Regions from separate parts of the Pseudomonas sp. SP16.1 genome, predicted to be linked through region 3. Evidence: riboswitches for the same ligand, from Rfam matches in the RefSeq annotation. Region 3 holds a riboswitch; each other region holds the start of a gene.
The links. Region 3 has a riboswitch for cobalamin ahead of cobO (cob(I)yrinic acid a,c-diamide adenosyltransferase). Riboswitches for the same ligand answer to the same signal wherever they lie in the genome.
Positions count from the first base shown of each region.

Region 1: linked by a shared signal. The riboswitch ahead of ACUTAF_RS16775 (energy-coupling factor ABC transporter permease) and the one ahead of cobO (cob(I)yrinic acid a,c-diamide adenosyltransferase) in region 3 are both predicted to bind cobalamin.
Region 2: linked by a shared signal. The riboswitch ahead of ACUTAF_RS01200 (TonB-dependent receptor domain-containing protein) and the one ahead of cobO (cob(I)yrinic acid a,c-diamide adenosyltransferase) in region 3 are both predicted to bind cobalamin.

Region 1 covers NZ_JBQYFZ010000001.1:3,507,335-3,511,509, reverse strand. Annotated here, with positions in the region: gene ACUTAF_RS16785 (acyl-CoA dehydrogenase family protein) at 1-69, shown strand, start outside; gene ACUTAF_RS16780 (carbonic anhydrase) at 377-1,123, opposite strand; cobalamin riboswitch at 1,504-1,706, shown strand; gene ACUTAF_RS16775 (energy-coupling factor ABC transporter permease) at 1,763-2,446, shown strand; gene ACUTAF_RS16770 (hypothetical protein) at 2,457-3,146, opposite strand; gene amn (AMP nucleosidase) at 3,277-4,175, shown strand, end outside.
Region 2 covers NZ_JBQYFZ010000001.1:236,878-241,052, forward strand. Annotated here, with positions in the region: gene ACUTAF_RS01195 (methyl-accepting chemotaxis protein) at 1-507, shown strand, start outside; gene ACUTAF_RS01200 (TonB-dependent receptor domain-containing protein) at 511-2,397, opposite strand; cobalamin riboswitch at 2,486-2,673, opposite strand; gene dxs (1-deoxy-D-xylulose-5-phosphate synthase) at 2,741-4,175, opposite strand, start outside.
Region 3 covers NZ_JBQYFZ010000001.1:1,093,819-1,097,993, forward strand. Annotated here, with positions in the region: gene ACUTAF_RS05390 (C40 family peptidase) at 1-339, shown strand, start outside; gene ACUTAF_RS05395 (O-methyltransferase) at 336-995, shown strand; gene ACUTAF_RS05400 (hypothetical protein) at 1,002-1,322, shown strand; cobalamin riboswitch at 1,362-1,566, shown strand; gene cobO (cob(I)yrinic acid a,c-diamide adenosyltransferase) at 1,740-2,393, shown strand; gene ACUTAF_RS05410 (cobyrinate a,c-diamide synthase) at 2,390-3,682, shown strand; gene bluB (5,6-dimethylbenzimidazole synthase) at 3,679-4,175, shown strand, end outside.

The DNA of each region.
Region 1 (4,175 bases), 2.4 Mb from region 3:
TACGGCACCCTGCCGCGCGGCGTCGACGTCGAGGCGGTGTTGGCGCGGAGTACGCCGCATCTGCTTTGACGCGAGGGCGATCTTTAACAAGGAATGATTGGTGGATTTTTAGCGGCTGATTTTTCCGCTCAGGAACAATTGGTCAGGCTAAGCGCGTTCCCCGCGCCAGCGGGGATGAAACCGCTCTTGAACCCCTGGCCGATCACGTTCAGCGACGCGGCATCGCCGCCGCTCTTGCTGTGTTTTCCGTGGCGGCGGGGGATCGAGCTTCGCTAGCTGCGGGGCAAGACGCCGATTGTTCGGGCTGCGCTGCCAATAGCGGGGGCGGCGGGTTGCGCGCCAGCCGCCGCGCCTGGGCACTAGGGGCCGGGCCTCGCTAGTAGTTGGCGCTCTCCAGCAACTGCCGGCCATTGAGCGGCTGCACTGGCCGCGCATTCATCGGGTACAGGCGCTGGAACTGCGCCAGCTGCGCATGGGACAGCTCGACCGGTTGTTTCAGCACGCGCCACTGCACGTTCTCGCTGCACGGCGGGGTGGTCAGCGAGCCAGCGAAGGCGTAGTAGCCCTGCTGCGGTGGCAGCACGGCCTGCGGGGCGAAGCTGCCGGCGAGCACGATCTTCTCGCCCGCCTTGGCCGGCATGGCATCGAACACTTCGCCCAGTGCCTGGTTTTCCTCGCCTTCCTTGAGCAGCACGGCGACCACCGCCAGGCGGCCGTCGGCGGCCTGGTGGACGAAGTGCGCCACCATCGGGAAGGCCCGGCCGGCGATGTGTTCCTCGCTGGGCGTATGGAAGTGGAACTGCACCAGGCGGTAGGCCTTGCCGTCGATCTCGATGCCACCTGCGTTGGCGAGGTTCACCTGAACGGTGTGGCCGTTGTTCAGCACTTCGGCCGGGCTGGCCTCGTAGTTGAACGCGATGCGCGGCAGCGCCGCGCGGGTGGCGTTGCGGATGTCGATCGGCGATTGGCTGTGGCCGAGCGCGCAGGTTTCGTAGCCCGGGTCCAACCGGGCCCAGTGTTCGGGGCCAGCCTTGCCTGCGTAGGTCCAGTGCGGTTGCGGCTCGGCGGCCATGGCGCCGGTTGCGAACAAAGCGGTTAACGTGGCGATCAGGGTTTTCTTCATATGCGCTCTCGTCACTCGATGATGGATCTACCGGTCCGCGCGCCATGCGATGCGAACACTGGGGATGGCAGGTTAAGTCTCGTAATAAACGGTTAGATTTCCGGGCCTGAGCCGTCCCGTATTTCCGGCGCTCCCGCCCTCGTCGTGCAGCAGTCGGCGGCCGGTTGTCGGACAGGGGCAGGCATTGGCATGCCGCGGCGGTGTTCTGGCTTTCGCCGCCGCGACATGCAGGTCAAGGACAGGCCCCGGGCCGGCGGGTTCCATACGTGTCGCGGTTCATGTCGTCGCGGCCCGCAGGGGGGGCGGTGGATGCCGCGCAAAAGCCGCGTGCAGGCTGCGTCGATGGCGCGCGGCAAGACTGTCTTTTGCCCGTGCGGCGGGGTAAGGTGGCCGCCGATGGTTCCGCGCGCCCATGGCGTGCGGATGAAAAGGGAACAGGGTGCGGCGCGCGTCGCCAATGCCCTGGCTGCCCCCGCAACTGTAAGCGGCGAACGACGCCCCTATGCCACTGGCCGCAAGGCCGGGAAGGCGGGCGAAGTGGCGAGCCGCGAGCCAGGAGACCTGCCATCGCCATCGGGCGCTTTCGCCCATTCCCTCCATCCGGATCGTCGCGCGGTGGGCGCGACCTAAGGAATCTGCATGCATATCGAACCCGGCGTCGTCGACGGCGCCAAGATCTTCCTCAGCTACGCAACGGCGCTCGGTGCCTGCGGCCTGACGGCCAAACTGGCGCACGATGCCATCCGTGACAACGGCGGGGTGGCGGCCCTGGCGCTGCGCAGCCTGCTGACCACGGCGCTGGTGTTCTGCTTCTTCGAGGTCTTGCCGCATCACCCGGTAGGGGTCTCCGAGGTCCACCTGATCCTCGGCTCGACCCTGCTGCTGCTGTTCGGCGCCGGCGCCGCGGCCATCGGCCTGGCGGCGGGCCTGCTGTTGCAGGGCCTGCTGTTCGCCCAGTTCGATCTGCCGCAGTACGGCATGAACGTCACCACCTTGCTGCTGCCGCTGTGGGGCATCCAGTTGCTGGCCAAGCGCCTCATCGCGCCGGGCACCGCCTATGTGGATCTGTCCTACAAGCAGGCGCTGGCACTGTCGACCGCCTACCAGGGCGGCATCGTCGCCTGGGTGGCGTTCTGGGCCTTCTACGGTCAGGGCTTCGGCGCCGACAACCTGGCCTCGGTGGCCGGCTTCGGCCTGGCCTATATGAGCGTGATCCTGGTCGAGCCGCTGATCGACCTGGGCGTGCTGGCCGCGGCCAAGGCGCTGGCGCGTTTCAGCCAGGGCCCGCTGTTCAACCAGCGGCTGCACCAGGGCGCCGCCTGACCTCGCGCCGCTAGCGGCTGCGCTGCCAGATCATCTTGCCGGTATTGCTCTCGGTGACCAGATACGGCTCGCTGAAGCTGTAGTAGGCGGCGGGGCGATACTCGGCGGCGCCCGCCAGGCGTACCAGCAGCAGGCCGTTGTCGCTGCGCCAGCGGCCGCTGTACTGCACTTCTCCCGGGCTGTCGCCGCCGTCGGGTGCTCGGCTCCACTGGGTCACGCTGCCGTCTGCGTCGAGGCGCAGCGTCATCAGCGTGGCGGACGCGGCGCCGCTATCGATCCGCTGTTCGTGCTGCCAGGTGCCCACCAGCGCCGGGTCCAGATGCTCGTTCGCAACGGGCGCGGGCGCGGCGTCACGCCGGAACAGCGCCTGGCGCTCCAGCACCTGGCCGTCACGCGGATCGCGCGCGGCGATGCTGATGTTGAGCATGGCGTTGGCGTAGGTGGCATTCATGTTGGCGAGCACCAGACCCGACTGCGGATCGCTGATCTCGGCGCGCAGCAGCTGGCCGTCGTAATGCCCGCGCAGGTTCAACTGCAGGCGCCGATTCTCCACGTACCGTCCTTCCACTCGCTGACCCTGGCTGTGCAGGAGCAATTCGGCCGGCTGGCCGTCGAGCGTGGCGTGGTAGTGACCGTCCAGCTCGCCGGCGAGCAGGGCGGGGCAGATCAGCAGAAGCAGCAGGGCGAGCAGGTGGGGCATGGCGCGATTCTCGGGCGGATGGTGACAAGCCTAGTCGTTGGCCGCTCGGCCCGTGGCCATTCTCAGTGCTAGGTGTTCTGCGGCCGAAGCAGGCAAGATAGAGGCGTCCGAACAACCAGGAAGGTGCGCCGTGAACCCCTCTGTCGATGAATTCGTCGTTGCCTTTACCCCGGAAGACGCGGTCGACCGCCTTGCCACCCTGCACCTGCAGGCCACCGGCGCCCTGAGCCGGGCGCTCAAGCGCTACCTCAAGGAGCGCATCAGGCCGGATGCCGAAGAGCACAGTCTGTTCCGCTACCCCGAACTGCGCCTGACCTACCTCTGTCAGGGCGAGGTGCCGACCACCGTACGTGCCTACGCCAAGGTGCAGGTGCCGGGTACCTACGCCATCACCGTCACCCAGCCGGAGGCCTTTCGCAAATACCTGCTTGAGCAGCTGCGCCCCTTGATGAACGACTTCACCCTGCGCGTGGAAGTCGGCGTCAGCCAGCAGAACATCCCCTATCCCTACGTGGTCGAGCAGGGCGACGAGCTGGCCGGCAGCGGGGTCACCGCCGCCGAGCTGGCGCGGGTGTTCCCCAGCACCGACCTGTCCGCCGCCACCGACGGCACCGCCGACGGCCTGTACGACTGGGAGAACATCGACCCGCTGCCGCTGGCGCTGTTCGACGCCGCGCGCACCGACTTCTCCCTGCGCCGCCTGGTGCACTACACCGGCAGCGACTGGCGCCACGTGCAGCCGTGGATCCTGCTGACCAACTACCATCGCTACGTCGACCAGTTCATCCGCCACGGCCTGGACATGCTGGTGGGCGCTTCGCGTTTCACCCGCATGGTGCTGCCGGGCAACGTGGTGATCGAACGCGGCATGGCCGAAGGCGAGATGCAGGCGATCATCGAGAACGTCATCTGGCATCGCTACCAGATGCCGGCCTACCACCTGCAGGCCGAGGACGGCCACGGCATCACCCTGGTCAATATCGGCGTCGGCCCGTCCAACGCCAAGAACATCACCGACCACCTGGCCGT
Region 2 (4,175 bases), 860 kb from region 3:
GTGCTGGCGGTGATCCGCGGCATCTCCGAGCAGACCAACCTGCTGGCGCTCAACGCCGCCATCGAGGCGGCGCGAGCGGGCGAGATGGGCCGCGGCTTCGCCGTGGTGGCCGACGAGGTGCGTACCCTGGCCAGCCGCACCCAGGCCTCCACCGACGAGATCCAGCAGATGATCCAGCGTCTCAAGCAGGGCGCCGAGACGGCGGTCAGCTCCATGCACGCCGGCCAGGCGGCCACCGGCACCGGGGTCGAGGCCAGCCAGCGCACAGGCCAGTCGCTCGGCGCCATCACCGAGCAGGTGGAGGCGATCAGCGACATGAACACCCAGGTGGCGGCGGCCACCGAGGAACAGAGTTCGGTGACCGAGGAGATCAACCGCAACGTGCAGGGCATCGCCGACCTGGCGCATGCCACCGCCGGCGAGGTGCGCGCCTGCCGCGAGGACTGCCAGACCCTGCGCCGCCTGGCCGACGACCTGGCCGGCCAGGTCGGCCAGTTCCGTCTGTAAGGGCTACAGCCGGGGCGTCCAGCTCAGGGAGAGCAGGGCGCTACGGCCTTCCTCGCGGTAGCCGTAATAGCTCACGCTGCTGAAGAACGCGTCGTTCGGCCGGCTGTACAGGGCCTGGGAATAGTCCTTGTCCAGCAGGTTGTCGACCTTGAACTGCCACAGCAGCTCCTCGTTCATCCGCCAGCTCGCCCGTGCGCCAAGCAGACCGTAGCCGGCGATCTCGCGGCTGTTGGCGGCATCGTCGTAGCGCCCGGAGAAGGCCTGCCAGCTCATGCCGGCGGCGAAGGCGCCGAACTGGCGATCCAGATCCAGGCTCAGGCTGCGCTTGGTGCGGCGTGGCAGGGTATGGCCGGTGTCGCGATCGCGAGGGTCGAGCAGGCTGGCGCCGAGAGCGGCCTGCCAGCCCAGCACGTCGCGTTCGAGGCTCAGTTCCAGCCCCTGCAGGCGCGCCTGGTTGACGTTCATCGGGGTGCTGAAGAAGGTCACCGGGTCGCTCACCACGGTGATCAGGTCCTCCACCTCGGTACGGTAGGCCGACAGGCTCCAGCGGGTGTCCAGGTGATCGCCACGCAGCTGCGCCTCGTAGGTCTTCGAACGCTCGGGGGCCAGGTCCGGATTGCCGCCATAGTAGGCGCTGGTGGGGAAGTACAGATCGTTGAAGGTGGGGGCGTGGAAGCCTTCGCCATAGCTCAGCAGCAGCTCCAGGCGCTCGGCCAGGTCCAGGCTCAGCGCGGCGTTCCAGGTGTTCTCGCTGCCGAACTGCTGGTTGTCGTCATGGCGCAGGCCCAGTTCGGTGGCGAAGCCGTCGCCGCGGTAGCGGTGCTGGACGAAGGCGGCCTGGTTCCAGCGCTCGGTCCGGCTGAAGTCGCTGTCCGTGTTCAGGCGGTCCTCGGACCAGTCGAGACCGAGCAGCAGCTGCTGGGCATCGTCCAGGCGCAGGGTATTGAGCCAGGCGGCGCTGTCGCGGTAGGTATTGAACAGGTAGTTGTTGAAGCTGTTCAGCGGGTCGCGATTGTCGCTCTTGTCCTCGCTGTGGCCGAGCTCCAGGCGGCTGCTCCAGCGCTCGGCGAGCTGCGCCTCGAGATGGGCCGAGGCGGAAGAGACGCTGAAGCGTTCGCTGGGATTGCCCGGCGCGAAGCTGAACAGGTCGTCGTATTCGCTCTCGCCACGCTGATCGAGCAGGCTCAGGCCACCCTTCAGGCGCTCGTTGAAACGATGTTCCAGGTTCAGGTTGAAGGCCTTGCGCCGCAGACCATCGTGGTCGCCATCGTAGCCGCGGGCATCCTGCGAGCGGTCGAAGCCGGTGCGTTCGGTCAGGCTGGCGCCCAGGTCGAAGCGGGTGCGCTGGTCGCCGCCGGACAGCCCCAGGCTGCGCTCGAAGGTTTGCTGGCTGCCGGCGGCCAGGCGCAGGCGTGGCTGCAGGCCTGCTTCGCCCTGGCGCGTGAAGATCTGGATGACCCCGCCGATGGCGTCGGCGCCGTACAGCGCCGAGCGCGGACCGCGTACCACCTCGATGCGCTCGATCTGTTCCGGGCTGAGGAACTCCAGGCGGGCCAGACCGCTGGCGGCGGCATTCAGGCGCACGCCATCGACCAGCACCAGGGTCTGGTTGGCGTTGGCGCCGCGCAGGAACAGGCTGGTCAGGCTGCCGCGGCCGCCGTTCTGCACGATGGAGACCCCCGGCACGCGGCTGAGCAGATCCGGCACGCTGCTGACCTGCAGGCGCTCGATATCGCTTCGTTCGAAAACGCTGGTGGCGGCGGTGGCCTGGGTTTGTGGTTCGAGCAGGCGGCCGGAGGTGATCAATAGTGGCGATGCCGCATAGGGCTCGGCAGCCAGGGCCAGGCTCGGCATGACGGCGATGGCCAGGGCCAGACGGGACGGTTTCATCAGGGTTATTCCTCAAAGGTCGGCAGACATTCGAGGAGGGCAGGGGCAAGCGCGCAGGGCGGCGCTTGACGGTGCTGCCCTCCGCAACACCAGTCGCACCGTCGGGGCCGGTCTCCGGGCTGTCGACCCCGGTCCGCCTTCCCGGGAATTCCCAGTGGCCGTGGACAAGGTGCAGGCGGCGGCCTGCAGTCGATTACCGTTGCGGGGGCAGCGTCGGCTTCGCACCGACTTCCCGTTTAACGCCGCATGCGGCGCACCCTGACGGAACATGAAATGCCGCGCACCCTAGTGCGCGGCACAGTGAAATTCAAGCAAGCCTGGCTCAGCTACGGATGAGCGGTACTCATTCACCCAGCAGGGTCAGGCGCGCGCGCACCGCGGCGGCGATGCCGGCCTGGTCGAGGCCGCACTCGGCGAGCATCTGCGCCGGCTTGGCGTGCTCGACGTAGTAGTCGGGCAGGCCCAGCTGCAGCAGCGGCGCCCGCAGGTTCTCGCGGGCGAGGAACTCGCCGACCGCGCTGCCGGCGCCGCCCATCACCGCGTTCTCCTCGATGCTCACCAGCAGCCGGTGGCTGCCGGCCAGCTCGCGCAGCAGGGCTTCGTCCAGGGGTTTGACGAAGCGCATGTCGACCACCGTGGCGTCCAGCTCCTCGCCGACGCGCAGCGCCTCGGCCAGCTGCACGCCGAAGGCCAGCAGGGCGACGCCCCGGCCCTGGCGGCGCACCACTGCCTTGCCGATTTCCAGCGGCTCGAGGCCGGGCTCGATGGCGACGTTGGGGCCGCTGCCGCGCGGGTAGCGCACCGCCGCCGGGCCGTCGAACAGGTAGCCGGTGCTGAGCATGCGGCGCAGTTCATTCTCGTCGCTCGGGGTCATCACCAGCATGCCGGGGATGCAGCGCAGGTAGGAGATATCGAAGCTGCCGGCGTGGGTCGGGCCGTCCTCGCCGACCAGGCCGGCGCGGTCGATGGCGAACAGCACGTCGAGGTTCTGCACCGCGACGTCGTGGATCAGCTGGTCGTAGGCGCGCTGGAGGAAGGTCGAGTAGATCGCCACCACCGGCTTGATACCGTCGCAGGCCATGCCGGCGGCCAGGGTCACCGCGTGCTGCTCGGCGATGGCGACGTCGAAGTAGCGTGACGGGAAGCGCTCGGCGAAGGCCACCAGGTCCGAGCCTTCCTTCATCGCCGGGGTGATGCCGACCAGGCGGTTGTCTGCCGCGGCCATATCGCACAGCCACTGGCCGAACACGTTGGAGTATTTCGGGCCTGATGGTTTCTTCGGCGCGGTGTCGGGCGTGACCGGCTCCAGCTTGGTGATGGCGTGGTAGCCAATGGGGTCGGCCTCGGCCGGGGCGAAACCCTTGCCCTTCTTGGTCACCACGTGGAGGAACTGCGGGCCCTCCAGGTCGCGCATATTGCGCAGGGTGGCGAGCAGGGTCGGCAGGTCGTGGCCGTCGATGGGGCCGACGTAGTTCCAGCCCAGCTCCTCGAACAGGGTGCCGGGCACCAGCATGCCCTTGGCGTGTTCCTCGACCTTGCGCGCGATCTCCCAGGCGCCGGGCAGGCGCGAGAGGATCTTCTTGCTGCCCTCGCGCATGCTGGCGTAGGTGCGGCTGGAGATGATCTTGGCCAGGTAGTTGGACAGGCCGCCGACGTTCTTGGAGATCGACATGTCGTTGTCGTTGAGGATCACCAGCATGTCGGCGTTGACGTCGCTGGCGTGGTTGAGCGCCTCGAAGGCCATGCCGGCGGTCAGCGCGCCGTCGCCGATCACCGCC
Region 3 (4,175 bases):
AATACCCCGGACGGCGGTTTCGATTGCAGTGGCCTGATCGGCTACGTCTATCGTGACGCCGCCGGCATCAGCCTGCCGCGTTCGACCCGCGAGCTGAGCGCCATGCGCAGCCCCAATGTGCGCCGCGACGCACTGCAGAGCGGTGACCTGGTGTTCTTCGCCACAAGCGGCGGGCGCGGCGTCAGCCATGCCGGCATCTATGTCGGCGACGGGCGTTTCGTCCACGCGCCGTCTTCGGGCGGCACGGTGCGCCTGGACAGCCTCGACAACAGCTACTGGCAGCGCGCCTACCTGGACGCCAAGCGCGTGCTCACCGCCGAACTGGCGCGCAATCCGTGACCCAGCGCAGCCTGCAGCTCGACGACGCGCTTTACCAGTACCTGCTGGACGTCTCCCTGCGCGAGTCGCCGTTGCTCGCCCGCCTGCGCGCGGAAACCGCGCAGCTGAGCGAGGCGCGCTGGCAGATCGCCCCGGAGCAGGGTCAGTTCATGGCCCTGCTGGTGCGCCTGGTCGGCGCGCGGCGGATCGTCGAGGTCGGCACCTTCACCGGCTATAGCGCCATTTGCCTGGCCGATGCCATGGGGCCGCAGGGCCAGCTGATCTGCTGCGACCTGCCCGGCGACTACAACGCCACTGCGCGCCGCTATTTCGCCGAGGCCGGTCTGGCCGAGCGTATCCAATGGCGTCTGGGCCCGGCGCTGGACAGCCTGACGGCGCTGGAGGGCGAAGGGCAGGGCGACTTCGACCTGATCTTCGTCGACGCCGACAAGGCCAACTACCCGGCCTACCTGGAGCAGGCGCTGCGCCTGCTGCGCCAGGGCGGCCTGTTGCTGTTCGACAACACCCTGTGGAGCGGCAGGGTGTTGCAGCCGCAGCCGGACAGTGCCGATACCTGCGCCATTCAGGCGCTGAACCGGGCGCTCAAGGACGATGCGCGCGTCGAGCTGTCACTGCTGCCGCTGGGCGACGGCCTGACCCTGTGCCGCAAGCGCTGAGCCGCCGTGGCCGATGCCATCCGCCTGCCGCCCCAGCCCGACGCCTGCGAACTATGCGCGCGGCCGGTAGCGCTGACCCGTCACCACCTGATCCCCAAGGCTCTGCACGACAAGGCCTATGTGCAGAAGCGCTATCCCCGCCACGAACGCATCACTGCCACGCTCTGGGTCTGTCGCGCCTGCCATAACCAGATCCACCGGCTGTTCAGCGAGAAGGAGCTGGCACTGAGCTACAACAGCCGTGAAGCGTTGCTGGGCGACGAGCGCTTGCGCGGCTTCGTCGAGTGGCTGGCGCGCAAGCCGGCCGGCTTCGTCCCCCGCCACTGAGTCGCGCCGGCGTTGACGGGCGAGGCGGCCAGCCTCTACCCTGCGCGCCTTGCTTCAGGTGCCCGACGCCACGCGCGTACGAGGTGAAACAGGGAAGCCGGTACAGAATCCGGCGCTGCCCCCGCAACGGTAGGTGAGTCAAACGCCGCTCTATTGCCACTGTGCTTCGTGCATGGGAAGGCGCGGCGCTAGCCCGCGAGGCTCGCTCACAAGCCCGGAGACCGGCCTGCTGCAGTCCACGGCATCGCGGAGGGCGTTGTCTGGCGTGCGGGCTCGCCTTCCCAGTGGCCCGCGCGCGCCGTTCTCCGCCTGCCTTGTCCAGCCCAGTGTGTTCGGGAGCGCAACGATGCCGCCACGCCAGCTTGCCAGTCGTGCACTGCGACCCGCGCCCGGATGCCCGCAGACCAGGAAACCTCGATGAGCGCATCGACCGAACGCGACAGCGAATCGACCCAGCGCGACAGCGCATCGGCTGAACGCGACGCCCGGCATCAGGCGCGCATGGCGCGCAAGAAGGCGCTGATCGACGCGAAGATCGCCCAGGCCCAGGATGAATACGGCCTGCTGCTGGTGCACAGCGGCAACGGCAAGGGCAAGAGCAGCAGCGCCTTCGGCATGGTCGCCCGCGCCCTCGGCCACGGCATCAAAGTCGGCGTGGTGCAATTCATCAAGGGCGCCGCCAGCACCGGCGAGGAGGCCTTCTTCCGCCGTTTCCCCGAGGAGGTCAGCTACCACGTGATGGGCGAGGGCTTCACCTGGGAGACCCAGGATCGCCAGCGCGATATCGCCAAGGCGCAGCAAGCCTGGGGCGTGGCCCGGCGCCTGCTGAACGACGAGAACGTCGGTCTGGTGGTGCTGGACGAGCTGAATATCGCCCTCAAACACGGCTATCTGGAGCTCGCTGCGGTGCTCGCCGATATCCAGGCGCGGCCGCTCTCGCAGCACGTGGTGGTGACCGGGCGCGGAGCCTTGGCCGGGATGATCGAGGCAGCCGATACGGTGACCGAGATGAGCCTGGTCAAGCATGCCTTCAAGGCCGGGGTGAAGGCGCAGAAGGGGGTGGAGTTTTGACCTCGCGCCAGTGTCCGGCGCTGCTGATCGCCGCGCCGGCCTCGGGGCAGGGCAAGACCACCGTCACCGCCGCCCTGGCGCGCCTGCACGCCCGCCAGGGGCGGCGGGTGCGGGTGTTCAAGTGCGGCCCGGATTTCCTCGACCCGATGATCCTCGCCCGCGCCAGCGGCGCGCCGGTGTACCAGCTCGACCTGGCCATGGTCGGCGAGGCGGAGAGTCGCCGCCTGCTCTGGCAGGCAGCGGGCGAGGCCGAGCTGATCCTGATCGAAGGGGTGATGGGGCTGTTCGACGGCCAGCCCTCGGCGGCCGACCTGGCGCGGCAGTTCGGCGTGCCGGTGCTGGGGGTGATCGATGGTTCGGCCATGGCGCAGACCTTCGGCGCCCTGGCCCATGGCCTGGCGACCTTCCAGGCCGACCTGCCGTTCGCCGGCGTGCTCGGCAACCGGGTGGCCAGCGCGCGCCATGGCGAGATCCTGCGCGCCGCGCTGCCGCCGAGCATCCGCTGGTACGGCGCGCTGCCGCGCAATGCCGCGGTGGAGCTGCCCAGCCGTCACCTGGGGCTGGTGCAGGCGCAGGAGCTGGCCGATCTGGATGCGCGCCTGGACGCCGCCGCCGATGCCCTGGCCGCCAGCGCCGAGGTGGCCTTGCCGGCGCCGGTGCGTTTCGCCGCGCCGCCGCCGTGGGCGGTCGAGCCGCTGCTGGCCGGCGTGCGCATCGGCGTGGCGCGCGATGGCGCTTTCGCCTTTCTCTACCAGGCCAACCTCGATCTGCTGCGCGAGCTGGGCGCCGAGCTCGAATTCTTCTCGCCGCTGCTGGGCGATCGCCTGCCGCAGGTGGACAGCCTCTACCTGCCCGGCGGCTATCCCGAATTGCACCTCGCCGAGCTGCAAGGCAACCAGGCCATGGCCGCGGCGATCCGCGCCCATCACCGGGCCGGCAAGCCGATCCTCGCCGAGTGCGGCGGTATGCTCTATCTGCTCGACGAGCTGACCGACAAGCAGGGCGCCAGCGGTCGCATGCTCGGCCTGCTGGCCGGCCGCGCCGCACTGCAGCCGCGATTGACCGCCCTGGCTTTGCAGGAAGTGGAGTTGCCGGAAGGCGAGCTGCGTGGCCACAGCTACCACCATTCGCGCCTGGACAGCCCGCTGGCGCCGCTGGCCCTGGGCCGTTGCCCGAACGGCAAGGCGGTGGCCGAGGCTGTCTACCGCCTGGGCCGGCTGACGGCCAGCTATATCCACTTCTACCTGCCGTCCAATCCCCTGGCGGCGGCAGCGCTGTTGCGTCCATGAGCGAGCAGGCCTTCAGCGCCGCCGAGCGCGCCGCGGTGTACCGCGCCATCGCCGAGCGCCGCGACATGCGTCATTTCAGCGGCGGCGAGGTGCCGGCCGAGGTGCTGGCACGCCTGCTGGAGGCGGCGCACCGCGCGCCCAGCGTCGGCCTGATGCAGCCCTGGCGCTTTCTGCGTATCAGCGACCCGCAATTGCGCGAAGCCGCCTGCGCGCTGGTGGAGGCGGAACGGGTGCGCACCGCCGAGGCGCTGGGCGAACGCTCGGACGAATTTATGCGGCTCAAGGTCGAGGGCATTCGCGAGTGCGCCGAGCTGCTGGCGGTGGCGCTGATGGACGGGCGCCAGAAGCATGTCTTCGGCCGCCGCACCCTGCCGGAAATGGATATGGCGTCGGTGGCCTGCGCCATTCAGAATCTCTGGCTGGCCGCCCGCGCCGAGGGCCTGGGCCTGGGCTGGGTGTCGCTGTTCGAGCCCGAGGCGTTGGCCGCGCTGCT